Regions from separate parts of the Ruegeria sp. AI3 genome, predicted to be linked through region 1. Evidence: riboswitches for the same ligand, from Rfam matches in the RefSeq annotation. Region 1 holds a riboswitch; each other region holds the start of a gene.

Region 1 (5,525 bases):
GCACAACGCCTCCCGGCTGCCCCGGTGCCGGAATCTCGAGCGTCAGGAACTGACCCGGATGGTAGGCAAACAAAGCCCCGGACGGGGCGCGGAACGTAAAGCTGGCGGTGTTTGGCGTCTCGGGCACGACCGAGACGCATTCCAGCCTCTCATCATCCTGCCAGATCGAGGCAACAGCGTTCAGGTCTTTCATCTCCGTCACTCCGCCGCCATCGTGTTGGGCGCAAAGTGACGCGCCAAAGCGCTGCAATACCAATCAGTGAATTGCAGAACACCGGATTCCTGGACCCCCGAATACGGCCCCGGCACATAGGCCGGACTGTTGATGCCCATCTGGTTGTCTTCCACCACGCGGCGATCTTCATCATTGGTGGCCATCCAGACCTCAGTCAGGCGCTTGACGTCATAATCGACCCCTTCGATCGCATCCTTGTTGACCAGCCACTTCGTGGTGACTTCGGTCTCGGTCGGGCTGACCGGAGTGACGCGGAAGACAATCGAGTGATCGGCCAGGAAGTGGTTCCATGTGCTGGGATAGTGGAACTTCAGCAACGTCCCCGCATCGGCAAAGGGCGCGCGGCCCAGAAAGCGGCGCACCGCAGATTTGCCGTCCAGAGTGTAGCTTTCCGCCCCTTCCTTCAGCGGCATCCGCGCCAGACGGTATTGCCCGTCATCATGCAGATAGAACTGCGACGGCATCCCTGCAGCCTCGCAACGGTCGAAGTGAGCTTGCATGAAGGCCGGGGCTTCACCCCCTTCAATACCGGTTACCGAGGGATCATCAGGGAAGGTCCGGCACAGCGAAGGGTGGTTGCCGCCGCAGTGATAGCACTCGCGGTTGTTTTCCCAAACAAGCTTCCAGTTGCCCTTTTCGATGATCGTGCTTTCAAAGGCGACCTTGGCGTTGTTCAAATCATGCGGCTCCAGATAGGGCCGTGCTTTATTGGCGAAGGTGTCGAAATCGGGGGCTACATCTGCAAGACAGATATAGACCAGCCCGGCCAGTTCCCTGCAGTGGACGGTTTTCAGCCCGTGTTGTTTGGGGTCGAAATCAGGCCCCATATCACGCGCCCACAGCAATGAGCCGTCAAGCTCATAGGTCCACTGGTGATAGGGGCAGACCAGTTTGGGCGAGTTCCCCTTGGCCGCTTTGCAGATGATCGACCCGCGATGGCGGCAGGTGTTGTGGAAGGCCCGGATCTGATTGTCCGCACCGCGCACGATGATCACGCGGTATGCGCCCACAGTGTAGGTTACATAGTCGCCTGTTTTCACCAGTTCACATGCCGGAATGGCAAATAGCCAGTCGCGGTAGTGGATGGCCTCAAGATCGGCCTGAAATACATCTGGATCTGTATAGAATGCCTGTTCAAGGGCATAGGCCGGGTTTCGACGCGCCAACAGGCTTTGAACGTTGCTCACTTCTGGCTCTCCTGCCGCGCCCCGCGGCTTAGCTTGGGCAGATGACATCAGAGGCCAGTCCGGAGCCGTGCGAGGATCACGTCCGAAACTTGTGCCCCCACCGCCACCCGCGGTTTGACATATATGCAAGGCTGGTTTCCGGACTTGAAAGGGGCTTACGCCCGGTTTCGACACCTTCCCGGGATCCTCGTCCCAGTGGTTACCTGTCGAACCTGACCTTTCTTACCGTTGCGGGGGCAGCGCCGGAATTGCACCGGCTTCCCAATTCTCTGCCGCCCGAGAATCAGACAGCAGCACCTCACACGCGCAACCTACGCGGGGATGAATTCGCGGCTGAAAGCCTTGCGACATTTCCAGAAACAAAACAGACATGCCCAGCAGAAATGGAAACCTGAAACAGGGCTACAGCTTGAGGCAAGAACAAAAAAACGGAATTCACCCGTGTTGTGATGTGTCCCACAAATGCGCGTGCATGAAGGGCGCAATCGCAAGTGTTTTGCCCGCCAGCTTTTCAACACATCCTGCAGTGAGCTCAAGCGTCATCCATGCCTCGGGGATCGTCAGAAGGTCCGGATATGGCGTCTCTTTGTCAGTCGGGACAAACCCGAATAAGGGGTAGAAAGTCGGCACGCCCAACACAAAGACAGCGTCTGTTCCAATGGACCTCAAGTGCTTGATGCTGGTCTCCATCATCTCTCTGCCAACTCCGCGGCCTTGATGCTCGGGCGAGACACCGCAGGGCGCCAGAAGATAGCATTTAACGTCCGGGTGATCCTGGAAGACAAACGGGGTGAACATGACATTGCCCGCGATCTGCCCGTCACGCCTCACACTGATTGAAATCGTTTCCGGATGCTCAAGGAGATCTTCGGCGAGTTGAGCGATTTCTTCACCTTCCGGTTCGCCAAAAGCCAGCCTATGCACATTCAAGATGGCATCGGTTTCTGAACGGTTCATGATCCATCCCTATCCTGAGCTAAACAGCTTGCGCCGCGTCATACGGCGCGAGATTACCCAAACGACGCCCCAGAGGTCGCATTGGGCGAGCTTCGGCAAGACGAGCCGCTCAGGTCAATATGTTTCTTCGTACAATCGGCAGCGTGCGTCTGTGTCCAGGTGTGCGGTTGTCGCGATCTCGGATTGTTTGTGAGCTTGGTACACCTCGGCGAAGCCTTCGGGGAACCAGCCGGTCACAACCGGGTTGGAAACGAACCGGTCGAGCGCGTCTTCCAAGGTCTGAGGCAAGCGCACCAGCCCTCTTTGGTTCAGTTCTGCGACGTCCAAAAGCGAAAGATCCTCTTCAGTTGGAACGGGCGCGGGTAGCCCTTCTTCGATCCCCTTCGCCCCGGCCATGACAACCGCAGCAAGCGCCAGATGAGGCGAAGCTGCAGCGTCCGCCGCACGGTATTCGATATTGAACTGCCCCGCGATTGAGGCGGGGTCTTTTGCGGTCACAGGACAAATCCGCAAGGAAGCCTCGCGGTCGCGAAAGCCCAGATTGTTGAAAGCCGCAGACCAACGATGCGGTGTCAGGCGTTCATACGAGATCACCGAAGGCGCAGTCAGGGCCAGGATCGCATCCAGATACTTCAATACTCCAGCAGCGAAGGCACTCGTCAGATCCGACATGCCGCAGGGGCCGTCTTCGGCGTAGGTCAACGGCGCGCCATGATCATCCACAAAGCTCATATGGATATGGACCCCATTCCCAACGCTCGCGACATCTCGAATAGGGGTATAGGTAGCCCGCTCGCCATAGGCCTGTGCAGTCGCATAGGTCAGTTCGCGTACCATGATGGCCGCGTCCGCCGCGCGAACACCCAGCTCGGGGCCGATGACGACCTCATATTGGTTTGGGCCATATTCCTTCATGATCGAATCCGGCTTCAGACCGACCTGAGAAATCGCGTTGATCAAGGTCTCGCACAGATCCCGCTGCAGGCCAAAGCCCCGGTGACCATAGGCTTCGTTGGCCTGACTTGGCGGATCTTTCAGCTGGAACTCATGCTCGAACGCAGCCAATAAATTTGCCCCAGAGACCTTGTGCAGCCGCTCCAGCGCCGCCCTCAAAAGACTGCGCGTGCAGAAGTCCCACGGGTCTCCATCCAGCGTGACGATATCGCCCATAAGAAAGTGCAGGCCAGTTTCTTCGCCGAACTCGACCTTTGCCTCGGCCGTGGCGTCCGGGATCAGAAGAAGATCGCCCAGCGCGCCAAACGGGCTTTCGGCAATTCCGTCAAAGCAGTTGATCTGAACGTTCGTTGGTGTCCACCCGACCCCACGCTGCAACCGCTTGTTCAGTTGATCCGCCGGAAAGGCCTTGCCCCGTAATTTCCCGGCAAGGTCAGAGGTGGCGACAAACATCAAGGGGGTTTTGGGCATCATGGGTTGGGGTCCTGATTGTGGGATCGCATGGCATCCCAGGCTTCGATGCGGGATTTCGTCTGGTCCCAGTTGTCTTCGGCGATACGCGTCACGAGCGCCTCGGTCACGGCAAGGGCCGCTGTATACGTGTCCCAGAGCGTGCCGCTTTCGATCGGAACTGGCAAGATTTCCGCCGCATGGCGGGATATGGGAGACAGCCATTTGTCTGTCATGAGGACAACGCGAACCCCTCGGTCCTGCGCGGCAGTCGCGGCCAATCGCGCCAGCGCGGGTTGGTAGCGGCGAAAATCGACGAGAAACAGGATATCGGCAGGCTTCATCCGCAGCAAGTATTCCGGCCAGACCTCATTGTTGGCCGGAAGATGATACACGCCGCTGCGGGTTTGGCGCAGGTGAAAAGACAGGTGCTGCGCGATGGTATCACTGATCCGACCGCCCAAAATATAGACATCGCTTTTTGGCTGGCTCAGTACCGAGCATATGCGCTGAAACTGAGCCTCGGTGATACCTTCTGCCGACAGCGCCATCTGAGACGAGGCGCGCGCGATGAAATCACGTAAGAACCCTCCATCAACACTGCGCCCTTCCCCGTGCAGATCGGTGGGCGAGCGTTGGCCTTCTTTCAATTCCGACAAGAGAGCACGTTGGAATTCCTGATAGCCGCCCAGTCCGATCTTGGTGACAAACCGAGAGATCGACGGGGCCGAGACCTCGGCCCGGCGCGCGAGTTCCTGAATCGTGACCAGACCCGCATAGGGGTAGTCGCTGAGCAAGGCAGCGGCCAGCTTGCGCTCGCTCGCCGTCATGTTTTCCGCCTTCGCTTCAATTCTCTGCCTAACCAGCAAGCGGCACCTCCTAATCTGAATGGATCGCATGGAATAAAAATTTCAGTCAATCTATTTTTTATTGACTCTGAAAAAACTTGTTCTCTAACGTGGGCCACATGAATACATCAACCGCAACCCAAGAATTGCTTGTCGCCGGGGATCCCGCCCCGGTGGAATGGGTGAATCGTGACAGTGATGCAAAGATCGCGCTGCTCTGCGAACACGCCGGGCGCGCGATCCCGCAAAAGCTCGGTGATCTTGGTGTCTCGGAAGAGGTGCAGGCCAGCCATCGCGGTTGGGACATCGGGGCCGAGGCCGTGGCCCGGCAATTGGCTGACCTCCTACGGGCTCCTTTGGTCTTGCAGCGCTATTCCCGCCTTGTGATTGATTGCAACCGCCCGATCGAAGCCCCAGATTCGATTCCGCCAAACAGCTTTGGAGAGCAGATCCCAGCCAATCTGAACTTGACCGCTGCGGATCGCGCTGTACGCCAGCGCGAGATTATGGCCCCACTGAACGGTGCCATTGAAGATATGCTGGACCGGGCACCGCGCGTGCTTGCGGTGTCGATCCATTCCTTCGCCGCACAGGTCGATGGTGAGGCGCGGCCTTGGCACGCCGGATTTCTAACCCGCGTTGACCCGACCACGGGGCAGGCCGCTATCGACCATATCTCGGCCCTGCGTCCCGATCTGCATATGGCGTTGAACCAGCCCTATCAGATCGACAGTGAAAGCGACTGGTTCATACCGCGTTTCGCCGAACCGCGTGGACTGGCACATTCGCTGGTCGAGATCCGCAATGACCTGATCCGCGATGCAAAAGGCGTTGAGGATTGGGCGCATCTTCTCGCCGAGGCCTTTACCCGGATATTGGAGACCAAGACGTGAG
Region 2 (5,525 bases), on a different contig from region 1:
CAGCCGGGGCTTGAGAATGCCGTCATCCCCCTTGCCGCAATTGAAGGCATTGACGCGATTATTGCCGGTCACACACATCTCTCACTACCCGGCGCGGCCCATCACGGGCTTGACGGCGTTGATGCCGAAAATGGTCTGGTCCACGGTACGCCTGTGGTCATGGCCGGGTCTGCCGGGTCTTTTCTGGGGGTCATAGATCTGCACCTGACCAAGTCGCTCAAGGGGCGCTGGCAGATCATGGATCACCACTGCAGCCTGGTCGCCACAGCTGATGAGGTTGAAGACGAAGACCTGAGCGTCCTGTTTAAGCCCGCTCATCTGGCCACGCGCAAGATGATGGCCGAACCTGTCAGCCATACCACGCAGAGCCTGCACAGCTATTTCAGTTTCTGCGCGCCGGATCGAGGGCTGGCCCTAGTGGCGACGGCGCAAGCGGCGGGTTTGCGCCCGTACCTGCACGGCACCGCCTTCGCTGGAGTGTCGATTCTGTCTGCAGTGTCCCCTTACAAATTCGGCGGCCGCGCTGGACCCAGAAACTATACGGACGTGCCTGTGGGTGAGATTTGCCTGCGACACGTCGCTGACCTGCATGTTTTTCCCAACGAACTGCGCGCCGTCGAAATCACCGGCGCGCAACTGCGGGATTGGCTTGAGATGTCGGCAAGTGTTTTCAACCAGATCCACCCAGACACCCAAGCTGAGCTGACCGATTCCCACCGGGCGGGGCATAACTTTGACGTCGTGTTTGGCGTCACATATCAGATCGACCTGTCCAGCCCGGCGCGGTTCGATAGCAACGGCGCCTTGACCGATCCAGCCGCCCAGCGCGTCCGCGACCTGTGCTTTGACGGGCAAACAGTCCGCGAAGACCAGAGCTTTGTCGTCGCCCTTAACAACTATCGCGCCAGCGGCGGTGGGCATTTCCCTTTCGTTGACAAGGCCCGGACCATTCCGCTGCCGTCCAGAGATATCAAAGAGATACTGCGCGACTACCTGTCAGATCGCCTGCCCGCAGACCCACTGGATCAGGCTCCTTACCCGTTCTCCTTAACTCCATTGAATGGTGCCAAAACGATCCTCAGAACCGGCAGCGGAGCGTTGAAGTATTTGCCTGAGCTCTGCGCGTACTCCCCGGAATTGCTGGGGCCTGATACCGAGGGCTTTGAAAGGATACGACTAACCTTGTGACGGGTTGTCATTTTCACATCCCTTCCCTATATCAGGCCCTGAGAGGTTGGCGCGGGCGAGCGCCTCGCCAACCTGGTCAGGTCCGGAAGGAAGCAGCCACAACGAGCCCCGCTTGGGTCGATGTCCAACCTCTCACTTTATATAAACCATCAGCCGCAGGAGGGCTTTATGATTGTAGCAAACTCCCTTCGGGCAGATCGGTTCTAAACCCAACTCTCCGATTGCCTGAACACATCACCAACGGATGCGCGTCTGCCATCCGATGGGATTGCTATATCTGAACACAGGCAAACCAATGTCTTTTACTCTTTCGGACCTGGGATGGTCCTCTCACTTTGCTGCACAACACGCGGCGCACGCGCAGCTTACGCCTTTTCGTCTCACCGCTGTTCACCGGGACCGTCTGGTCGGGATGAACGAGACCGCAGAAATGTCTCTATTGGCCCCTGGTCATTCCACCGGCGACTTCGCTGTCGGAGATTGGGTGCTGGCCGATGACAAGAATCGCGTTCAGCATCTGCTTGACCGGCGCAGCCTGTTGCAACGCCGTGCTGCCGGAACCGGAGCCGAGGCGCAACTGATCGCAGCCAATGTTGACGTGCTGTTCATCGTCAGCTCGTGCAATGCGGATTTCAATGTGCCCCGGCTCGAACGGTATCTGGCACTGGCGCATCAGGCGGGCTGCTATCCTGTCGTGGTCCTGACCAAAGCAGATAGCTGCTCGGACCCCGCAGCCTACGCCAAGCAGGCCGAAGCGCTGGCACCGTTTTTGACAGTCCTGACGGTCAACGCGCATGAAGCGTTAGACCTGCAGCAGGTTCTGGCATGGTGTCCGGCGAGTCAGACAGCGGCTTTGGTCGGGTCATCCGGGGTTGGCAAAACAACGCTCGCCAACGGAATGACCGGGCAGGATCAGGCAACAGCCACAATCCGCGAGGATGACGCCCGAGGCCGCCACACCACGACGTCTCGCGTCTTACATCCGATGCAAAATGGCGGTTGGCTGGTCGACACCCCCGGCATGCGCGCCCTGCGCCTGCTCGACGCGCAGGACGGGGTGGACGAAGTGTTCTCGGACATTCTGGAGCTGGCCCAAACCTGCCGGTTCTCGGATTGCCAGCATGAGGCCGAGCCCGGTTGCGCTGTGCAGGCGGCGATTGAAGCAGGCACACTGGATGCAGATCGGTTGGAACGCTGGCGCAAGCTGAGGCGCGAGGATCAGCGCAACTCTGAGACCGTGGCCGAGGCGCGGGCACGCGACAAGGCTTTCGGCAAGATGGTCCGATCTGCGATGCACGGAAAATCCGCGCGGCGCGGCGATTGAAACACGGGCTGAAAAAGGGGCGTCGGTCCGCCGGCGCCCCCCATCAAGCGATCAATCGTGGCCAGAGCACCGCATTTCGGCGGGCAAACACACCGATATGGCCGATCTCCCGAACACCAAACTCTTCCGGTGACAACAGGTGACGGCGTGCTTTTGGACCATAAAGCTCGGCCAACCGCCAAACGGCAGCTTCTGGGACCATCTCATCATCTGTGAAGGCAAAAAGGTCGACGGGAACGTCAGCATCCTGCCACGTAGCTTGCGGCAGTGTGTCTCCGATCTCGGGCAGATAGCTTTGCGGCGCGGTGCACCATTTGCGCCATTGCCAATAGACCTTAGGCGGTAGGTCTGTTCCAAACCCAAGTGCCTTGCCCGGCAAATACCCCAGGCCGCTCACGACCAGAGGCACATGCCCATACCAGAACAACCCGGCCAGAGCGCGGTACGGCCAAGGATGATCGCCCAACTTCACAAGGCCAGAACAGACGCAGATCATGCGATCAATCTTTTCGATATCCGGCTGCACTGGCCCCAGCATCCCTCCAAGCGAATGACCAACTGACCATTGCTGCGACAGCGGGAACCGTCGGCGCATCTCGGCCCGCGCGGCGGGCATGTCCTGCAACGCCCAATCGGCCATCGAAATCTTCGACCGACGCTGTGGGCCCGATTTCGAATGCCCGAATTCCCGGTAGTCGTAGATCAGACAGGCGATATCACGATCCGAGGCCAACCATTGTGCGAAATGCTTGTAGTAGTCTCGCGGAACCCCTGTCGCGCTGTTGACCACCACTACGGTTTCGGGCTGCGCCACGGGCCGGTAGATCCGCCCGGACAGGGCACCATCCCCCACCGGGATCTGAACATCTTCGATCAGCACTGTTTGGTTTGCATCCAACATGGGCATCCTCGGTGGAAAACTGAACTGATGAGTTCACATTGCAACTTGACCCCAGACAGCCCATGCAAGTCAACTGCGATCCCGCTTGACCACGCGTCCACTTTGCGGATCGTCTTTCCGCAGCGCAGAAAGTTCAACTTGACTCAGAATGGTTATGAACGCTAGCGATGGTTCGATGGTTCCCGGCTTTCACAAGAAGTCGGGATGAAAAGGGAACACGGTGCGGTTTTCCCCGGCTTGCTCGGGACGAACCAAATCCGCGACTGCCCCCGCAACTGTAAGCGGTGAGCGATGTCGAAGATCCACTGGCCGAAAGGCCGGGAAGGTCGGCAAAGCGATGACCCGCAAGTCAGGAGACCTGCCATCGTCAACATAACCCAAACTCGGGCGGGGTGTCCGGGCAGGCCGTGACAGACCCTATCTGCCCCACCTGATCCCAGCCCCTGTCCACCGCGCGGAGGGCGCAGGATGATCTGGAAGACGAAGACACATAGGTTCTCAGCAACCATCTGCCAACATACCGGCAAGACTTGCCCTGCATTGGCACGGCTGGCGCGTTCGATGGTTGACGCACTGGACCAAGCCGGTCCGGCGACCACATCGGATTTCGAAATCGAAGGCAGCAGCGACCTGACCCATTGCACGGACGGCTGCCACGCCCGGTTTCGGGCCAGCCAGTCTCGGGTGCGGGTCTATTGCGGAGCGGACCCTAATGCCGACAGCGAGACCCTCCATCGCTACGCCGACCTTATGTTCGGAACCGAAACGAGCAGCCTGCCTAGCGCAGCGATGACATCCCTGCCCTGCGCCATGCTCGAGGCATCAGTGATTGCGCCGCGCAAAACGACCCCGGCGGAACTGCAACTGTCGGCTTAGGAGTCTGCCAAAGCTCGGGCGGGCAAGGTGGCCCAGTGCTTCTGCGCATCGGTTTCGACCGCGCAGGGGCGTAGCTTGCGCAACCGATCCAGCGCTTGGGTTGGAGCCTCGCCGCATTCGATCATCAACCGCAACACAACCATGCCAGAGCGACCACATCCGCCCTGACAATGGACAAGCACGCGCCCTCCGCCAGACAAAGCCTGCCGCGCCGCGGCACTAACATCGGGCCATTGCGCATCAACCTCTGACGGTGGCACGCCGAAATCCTGAATCGGCAGATGCACCCAGCGGCTGGCGCGCCCCTGAACGTCGCGGCCAAAATCGCGGGCTCCAAACTGGACCAGCTCGGCCTCGGTTGTCATCGAAAGCACGAGCCCCGGCCTCCAATCTCCAATCGTTTCAAGGTCGCCTGCATAGTCGCCGCCCTTTCCCGGCATCGACGTTAGGGCAAGTGTGCCCCCGCCCACTTGCAAAGCATGAATGACCAAATTCGTCATGACAGCATCCCCCCGGAAGCGTTGATCCTGACTTTAGGCTTGATTCACAATCTGCAGAGTGTACCCCTGACGCGCCGGTTTCCAAAACAAAATCGTTCTTCAACTCATGTGGACGCGGGCGGCGCAGGCCTCTACGCTGCGGTGACGTTCCGAATCCGCCAGAGCAGACATGACCGACTCAGACAGCCCCGCCTATCAGGTTCTCGCCCGAAAATACCGCCCGGAAACCTTTGCCGATCTGGTGGGTCAGGATGCGATGGTCCGCACGCTCAAAAACGCGTTCGAGGCGGATCGCATCGCGCAAGCCTTTGTCATGACAGGCATTCGCGGAACCGGTAAAACCACGACCGCACGGATCATTGCGAAAGGCATGAACTGCATCGGACCGGACGGAACTGGCGGACCCACGACCGAGCCTTGCGGCCAATGTGAGCACTGCGTCGCCATCATGGAGGGCCGTCATGTCGACGTAATGGAGATGGACGCCGCCAGCCGCACCGGCGTCAATGATATTCGCGAGATTATCGACAGTGTTCGCTACCGCGCTGCCTCGTCCCGCTACAAAATCTACATCATCGATGAGGTCCACATGCTGTCGACCAGCGCCTTCAACGCGCTGCTCAAGACGCTCGAGGAGCCGCCGGCGCATGTGAAGTTCATCTTTGCCACAACCGAGATTCGCAAGGTTCCCGTCACGGTTCTGTCGCGCTGCCAACGCTTCGACCTGCGCCGGATC
Region 3 (5,525 bases), on a different contig from region 1:
GAACAAAGTGTCGAGAAGATCGAGGAATAGCTGCGCGCGTGAACCGCCTCCATGAAGGCGATGTTGGTTAGAACGGCCTCTTCATGCGGAGTCACAGCATCTGGCATCAGGGCAGGGGCGCCGACCGTGTTCTGGATCGTGTCCAGCAGGGTCAGGCCGGTAAAGACGCGGATGGTCAGCTGCTTTTCATGGTCCGTCAGCGTCGCCCAGCTTTGGATGTCGTTGGACAGCGGCACCTTCTCTGGTAGCCAGAAATTGACCGTCAGTCGGTTCCAGACCTCAAGGTCCTTGTCATCCTCCAGCCGGTTCCAGTTGATGGCGCGGGGGATCTTGGTTTGGATCATATCTTTCATGTCAGTGGCCCCTTACAGCGAGCAAGATACGCAGCCCTGCACCTCGGTCCCTTCAAGGGCCTCCTGGCGCAGACGAATGTAATAGATGGTTTTGATGCCCTTCTTCCACGCGTAGATTTGCGCGCGGTTGATGTCGCGGGTCGTGGCCTCGGCCGGGAAGAACAGGGTCAGCGACAGGCCCTGATCCACATGCTCGGTGGCCGCGGCATAGGTGTCGATCAGCGCCTCGGGGCCGATCTCATAGGCATCGCGGTAGTATTCGAGGTTGTCGTTGTTCATGAAGGCCGCCGGATAGTAGACGCGGCCGATCTTGCCCTCTTTACGGATTTCGATCTTCGAGACGATGGGGTGGATCGAAGAGGTCGAGTTGTTGATATAGCTGATCGACCCTGTTGGCGGGACAGCCTGAAGGTTGCGATTATAGAGGCCGTGTTTCATCACATCGGCCTTCAGCGCCGCCCAGTCGTCGCGGGTGGCCAGGGTCATGCCATCGAAAAGAGCGTTAACCCGCTCGCTTTCGGGCAGCCAGTCACGGGTGGTGTATTTGTCGAAAAAGGTGCCTGAGGCATAGTCGGAGGCCTCGAACCCCTTGAACGACGCCTTACGCTCCTGTGCCAGATCGCAGGAGGTGCGGATCGCGTGATAGGCTATGGCCGCGAAGTAGACGGACGTGAACTCGACCCCCTCGGGCGAGCCATAGTGGATATGTTCGCGGGCAAGGAACCCGTGCAGGTTCATTTGCCCCAGACCAATTGCGTGGCTCTCATCATTGCCCCGACGCACCGATGGGACCGAGTCGATTGCCGACATCTCAGACACCGCCGTCAGCGCGCGGATCGCAGCGCCGACAGTACGACCCAGATCGCCGCCATCCATCGTCTTGGCAATGTTCAGCGAGCCGAGGTTGCAGGAGATATCCGTGCCCAGATGGGAATAGCTGAGGTCATCGTTGAACTCGGACGCTTCATTGACCTGCAAAATCTCGGAGCACAGGTTCGACATGTTGATCCGGCCCGCAATGGGGTTCATCCGGTTCACCGTGTCTTCGAACATCACGTAGGGGTAACCGGATTCGAACTGAATCTCGGCGATGGTCTGGAAGAATTCGCGCGCGTTGACCTTGGATTTACGGATGCGCTTGTCATCGACCATCTCGTGATATTTCTCGGTCACCGAGATTTCCGAGAACGGCACGCCGTAGACCTTTTCCACGTCATGGGGCGAGAACAGGTACATATCAGCGTTTTTCTTCGCCAGCTCGAAAGTGATGTCAGGGATCACCACGCCAAGGCTCAGCGTTTTGATACGGATTTTCTCATCCGCGTTTTCGCGCTTGGTGTCGAGGAAGCGCATGATGTCCGGGTGGTGCGCGTTCAGATACACCGCACCCGCACCTTGCCGCGCGCCAAGCTGATTGGCGTAGGAGAAACTGTCCTCCAGCAGTTTCATCACCGGGATCACGCCTGACGATTGGTTCTCAATGCCTTTGATCGGCGCGCCGTGCTCGCGGATGTTGGTCAGCAGCAGCGCCACACCTCCGCCGCGTTTGGACAGTTGCAGGGCCGAGTTGATGCCGCGACCGATGCTCTCCATGTTGTCCTCAAGCCGCAGCAGGAAGCACGAGATCAACTCCCCGCGTGAGGATTTGCCCGCGTTCAGGAAGGTGGGCGTGGCGGGCTGGAAGCGACCGTCGAGGATTTCCTCCATGAAGGACAGGGCCAGCGCCTCATCCCCGCGCGCCAGCGCCAGCGCGGTCATGACGACGCGGTCCTCATAACGTTCCAGGAACCGCTGCCCGTCACGGGTTTTCAGCGTATATGAGGTGTAATATTTGAACGCGCCCAGAAAGGTCGGGAACCGGAACTTCTTGGCATAGGCCGCATCCCAGATCTTCCGCATGAAGTTTTTGGAATACTGGTCCAGAATGGCCTCTTCATAATAGCCCTCGGAAACCAGATACCCGAGCTTTTCGTCCAGCGAGTGGAAGAACACGGTGTTCTGGTTCACGTGCTGCAGGAAATACTGCCGCGCGGCCATACGGTCGGCATCGAACCGAATCTTCCCCTCACCATCATAGAGGTTCAGCATCGCGTTCAGCGCGTGATAATCCTGCTCGTTTACGCTGCTGTCGAGCATAGGTGTCTCCCTAGTTTTTTCAGCCCGGCGCGGACGCGGGCGATGTCGGTCTCTGTTCCGGCCAGCTCGAATGTGTCGAGCAGCGGTACGTTGCATTTCTGGGCGATGATGCGACCGGCCAAAGCGTAGGTCGCACCGAAATTGCGGTTGCCTGTGCCGATCACCCCAACGATCCCGGCACGTCTGTCCGGGTTGTTCAGGAACCGGATCACCTGTTTCGGAACCGCCCCGCGCCCTTCGCCATCGGCATAGGTGGGGCTGATCAGCACGTAGGAGTGTCCGGGGTCAGGCAGCGGGTCCATTCCATTCGGAATGCGGAAAGAGGTCAGGCCCAGCCGCGAGACGAAGCGGTGGGTGTTTCCGGATTTCGATGAGAAATAGACCAGCGCCGGGATCGGCGCGGTCATGGATCAGGCCAGTTGGGCGATCATGTCCGGGCGGAAACCCGACCAGTGATCACTGCCCGCAACAACGACAGGGGCCTGACGATAGCCCAACTCGGTCACATGGGTCATTGCGCTGTCGTCCTGGGTCAGGTCGATGACGTCATAGGCGATGCCTTTTGCATCCAGCGCGCGGGTGGTGGCGGTGCATTGTACGCATGCGGGTTTGGAATATACGGTAATGCTCATGTCGTCCTCTGTCCTTTTAATGAATGCCGAGGACGCTGCGGGCAAAATGACCCCTGAACACGCCCCCGAACCCTCCGTTCGCGGTTCTCTTTCTTTGCTTACGGCAGGTCTCCTGGCTCGCGGATTGACGTTCGAACTGGCCTTCCCAAAAGCACGCTTTCAGTGGCGTATTCAGTCGAACTCTCCGCTTACAGTTGCGGGGGCAGCGCCGGTTTTTCACCGGTTTCCCTCTTAGCTTTCAACAGGAATCGAAAGAACCGAAGCAACACCATATTGGGGTTGGTGGTGGCATGTTGTCAATATATGGTGTGGCGAAGAAAATAAATTTCTTCGCTTGCACAACCAGCCACGTGCGCTAAGGCGGTCTACCTTTTCCGCTTGGGCATCGCGTTGCCACCCTTCATCGCAGCCGCCCGCGCGCGGTTTTTCTTGCTGCTTGGCTTGCCTTTGGGCGGAGGCGGGCCTTTCGGACGGCGCGCGGGTTTCTTATGCTGATCGCCCGAGGGCACCTCTTCCCGTTTGGGGCGCGTTTCGGGCTTGGGTTTCTCGGCCGGTTTCCGGTGTGGTTTTGCGGGTTGAGGCTCAGCCGCGCGGGCCTGGCGTTCAGCACGTTCGGGGCGCTTCTTGCCTTTGAAGTCGCGCTTGGGGCCTTTGCGGCCACCACCGGAAAGGGCGGGCGGCGCGTCCAGTTGCACGATGGTCTTGGTGCCTTCGACCGTCATTTTGGGGCCGATGGCCTTCAGGAAACCTTCGACACTGCTTTCGCGAATCTCGATATAGCTTTCTGTGTCAGCAATGCGGATCGCGCCGATATCGTCTTTGGTGATCTTGCCCGCCTTACACAACATGGGCAGCAAATAGCGAGGCGAGGCGTTTTCGTTGTGTCCCTCCGACAGCGAAAACCACACGCTTGGGCCAAAGGGCACGTTCGGTTTTGCCGCTGCATCCGGCGTGTCGCTCAGCTCTTCGGGGGCGGAGTGCTTGCGCCCGTATTGACGCAGATAGGCCGCCGCCAGCTGTTGCGGCGAAAAGCGCGAGACCAGATCGTCGACCAGAGCACTTTCCCCCTCGGTCACATCCACGGTCCAATCATCCGAGCTGAAAATCCGCTGCATATCCTGCGCCTGAACCTCGTCGGCCGAGGGCGCAGACCCCCACTCGGCGGTCAGCTTAGCGAATTTCAGCAGGCGTTGCGCCTTTTTGAACGATGCAGGCGGTACGATCAGCGCGCTGACGCCTTTCCGCCCGGCGCGTCCGGTTCGCCCCGAGCGGTGCAGCAGCGTTTCATGGCTGTTCGGCAGTTCCGCATGGATCACCAGATCAAGGTTCGGCAGGTCGATGCCGCGCGCGGCCACATCGGTCGCCACACAGACGCGGGCGCGTCCGTCGCGCATGGCTTGTAGCGCGTTCGAACGTTCGCTTTGCGTCAGCTCGCCGGACAGGGCCACGACCGAGAATCCACGATTCGACAACCGCGCCGTCAGGCGGCTGACCATGGCGCGGGTGTTGCAGAAGATGATGGCGTTGGGGGCCTCGTAGAACCGCAACACGTTGATGATTGCATTCTCACCATCGCGCGGGGCCACGTTCATCGCGCGGTATTCGATATCGGCATGTTGTGTGCGCTCGCTGACGGTGCTGACCCGCTCGGCATCGTGCTGATACCGCGCGGCGAGGGAGGCGATGGCGCGGGGAACCGTCGCGGAAAACAGCAGTGTCTGACGCTCGGACGGTGTCTGTTCCAGAATGAACTCAAGATCTTCGCGGAAGCCCAGGTCGAGCATTTCATCGGCTTCATCCAGAACCACGGCGCGCACAGCAGTCAGGTCAATCGACTCGCGCATGATATGGTCGCGCAGGCGGCCCGGCGTTGCGACCACGATATGCGCGCCACGGGCCAGCGCCCGCCGCTCGTCTCGCATATCCATGCCGCCGACACAGGACGCGATGAACGCGCCTGCATCCGCATAAAGCCATGCCAATTCGCGTTTGACCTGCATCGCCAATTCACGCGTCGGCGCGATGACCAGCGCCAAAGGCGCGCCAGCCCCATCGAATACATCCACGTCGCCCAGTATGGTCGGGGCGATGGCAAGGCCGAAGCCAATGGTTTTCCCCGATCCGGTCTGTGCCGAAACCAACATGTCGCGACCTTCTAAGTCGGGCGCGGATACGGCGGTTTGGACAGGGGTCAGCGTGTCATACCCTTTGCGATCAAGGGCGTCTTGAAGTGTCTGATTCATGGCTCGGCTCTTTGGGATGCTGCGGTCACCCTCAGAGCGTCTATTACGCGGATGATCGTCGAAGGGCACTCCTTACCGAGTGAGGCGCCGGATGTATAGTGTGGAAAGCGACCTGTGCGATCAAACAGAGCATAAACGCTTGATGAAGGTTCCTTCAGGAA

The links. Region 1 has a riboswitch for cobalamin ahead of ACRZ95_RS17615 (aromatic ring-hydroxylating oxygenase subunit alpha). Riboswitches for the same ligand answer to the same signal wherever they lie in the genome.
Region 2: another riboswitch for cobalamin. It lies ahead of ACRZ95_RS22080 (hypothetical protein); the one in region 1 lies ahead of ACRZ95_RS17615 (aromatic ring-hydroxylating oxygenase subunit alpha).
Region 3: another riboswitch for cobalamin. It lies ahead of nrdH (glutaredoxin-like protein NrdH); the one in region 1 lies ahead of ACRZ95_RS17615 (aromatic ring-hydroxylating oxygenase subunit alpha).

Annotation. Positions count from the first base shown of each region.
Region 1 covers NZ_JBQFYA010000012.1:113,853-119,377, forward strand. Annotated here, with positions in the region: gene ACRZ95_RS17610 (hybrid-cluster NAD(P)-dependent oxidoreductase) at 1-193, opposite strand, end outside; gene ACRZ95_RS17615 (aromatic ring-hydroxylating oxygenase subunit alpha) at 199-1,470, opposite strand; cobalamin riboswitch at 1,535-1,738, opposite strand; gene ACRZ95_RS17620 (GNAT family N-acetyltransferase) at 1,858-2,379, opposite strand; gene ACRZ95_RS17625 (glutamine synthetase family protein) at 2,494-3,804, opposite strand; gene ACRZ95_RS17630 (MurR/RpiR family transcriptional regulator) at 3,804-4,682, opposite strand; gene ACRZ95_RS17635 (N-formylglutamate amidohydrolase) at 4,751-5,524, shown strand; gene ACRZ95_RS17640 (cysteine hydrolase family protein) at 5,521-5,525, shown strand, end outside.
Region 2 covers NZ_JBQFYA010000022.1:1,301-6,825, reverse strand. Annotated here, with positions in the region: gene ACRZ95_RS22100 (bifunctional 2',3'-cyclic-nucleotide 2'-phosphodiesterase/3'-nucleotidase) at 1-1,188, shown strand, start outside; RNA gene ffs (signal recognition particle sRNA small type) at 1,228-1,326, shown strand; gene rsgA (ribosome small subunit-dependent GTPase A) at 1,484-2,512, shown strand; gene ACRZ95_RS22085 (alpha/beta fold hydrolase) at 2,556-3,413, opposite strand; cobalamin riboswitch at 3,574-3,793, shown strand; gene ACRZ95_RS22080 (hypothetical protein) at 3,882-4,289, shown strand; gene ACRZ95_RS22075 (phosphatase domain-containing protein) at 4,286-4,789, opposite strand; gene ACRZ95_RS22070 (DNA polymerase III subunit gamma/tau) at 4,959-5,525, shown strand, end outside.
Region 3 covers NZ_JBQFYA010000005.1:35,347-40,871, forward strand. Annotated here, with positions in the region: gene nrdF (class 1b ribonucleoside-diphosphate reductase subunit beta) at 1-353, opposite strand, end outside; gene nrdE (class 1b ribonucleoside-diphosphate reductase subunit alpha) at 366-2,489, opposite strand; gene nrdI (class Ib ribonucleoside-diphosphate reductase assembly flavoprotein NrdI) at 2,471-2,884, opposite strand; gene nrdH (glutaredoxin-like protein NrdH) at 2,900-3,121, opposite strand; cobalamin riboswitch at 3,207-3,398, opposite strand; gene ACRZ95_RS09500 (DEAD/DEAH box helicase) at 3,487-5,364, opposite strand.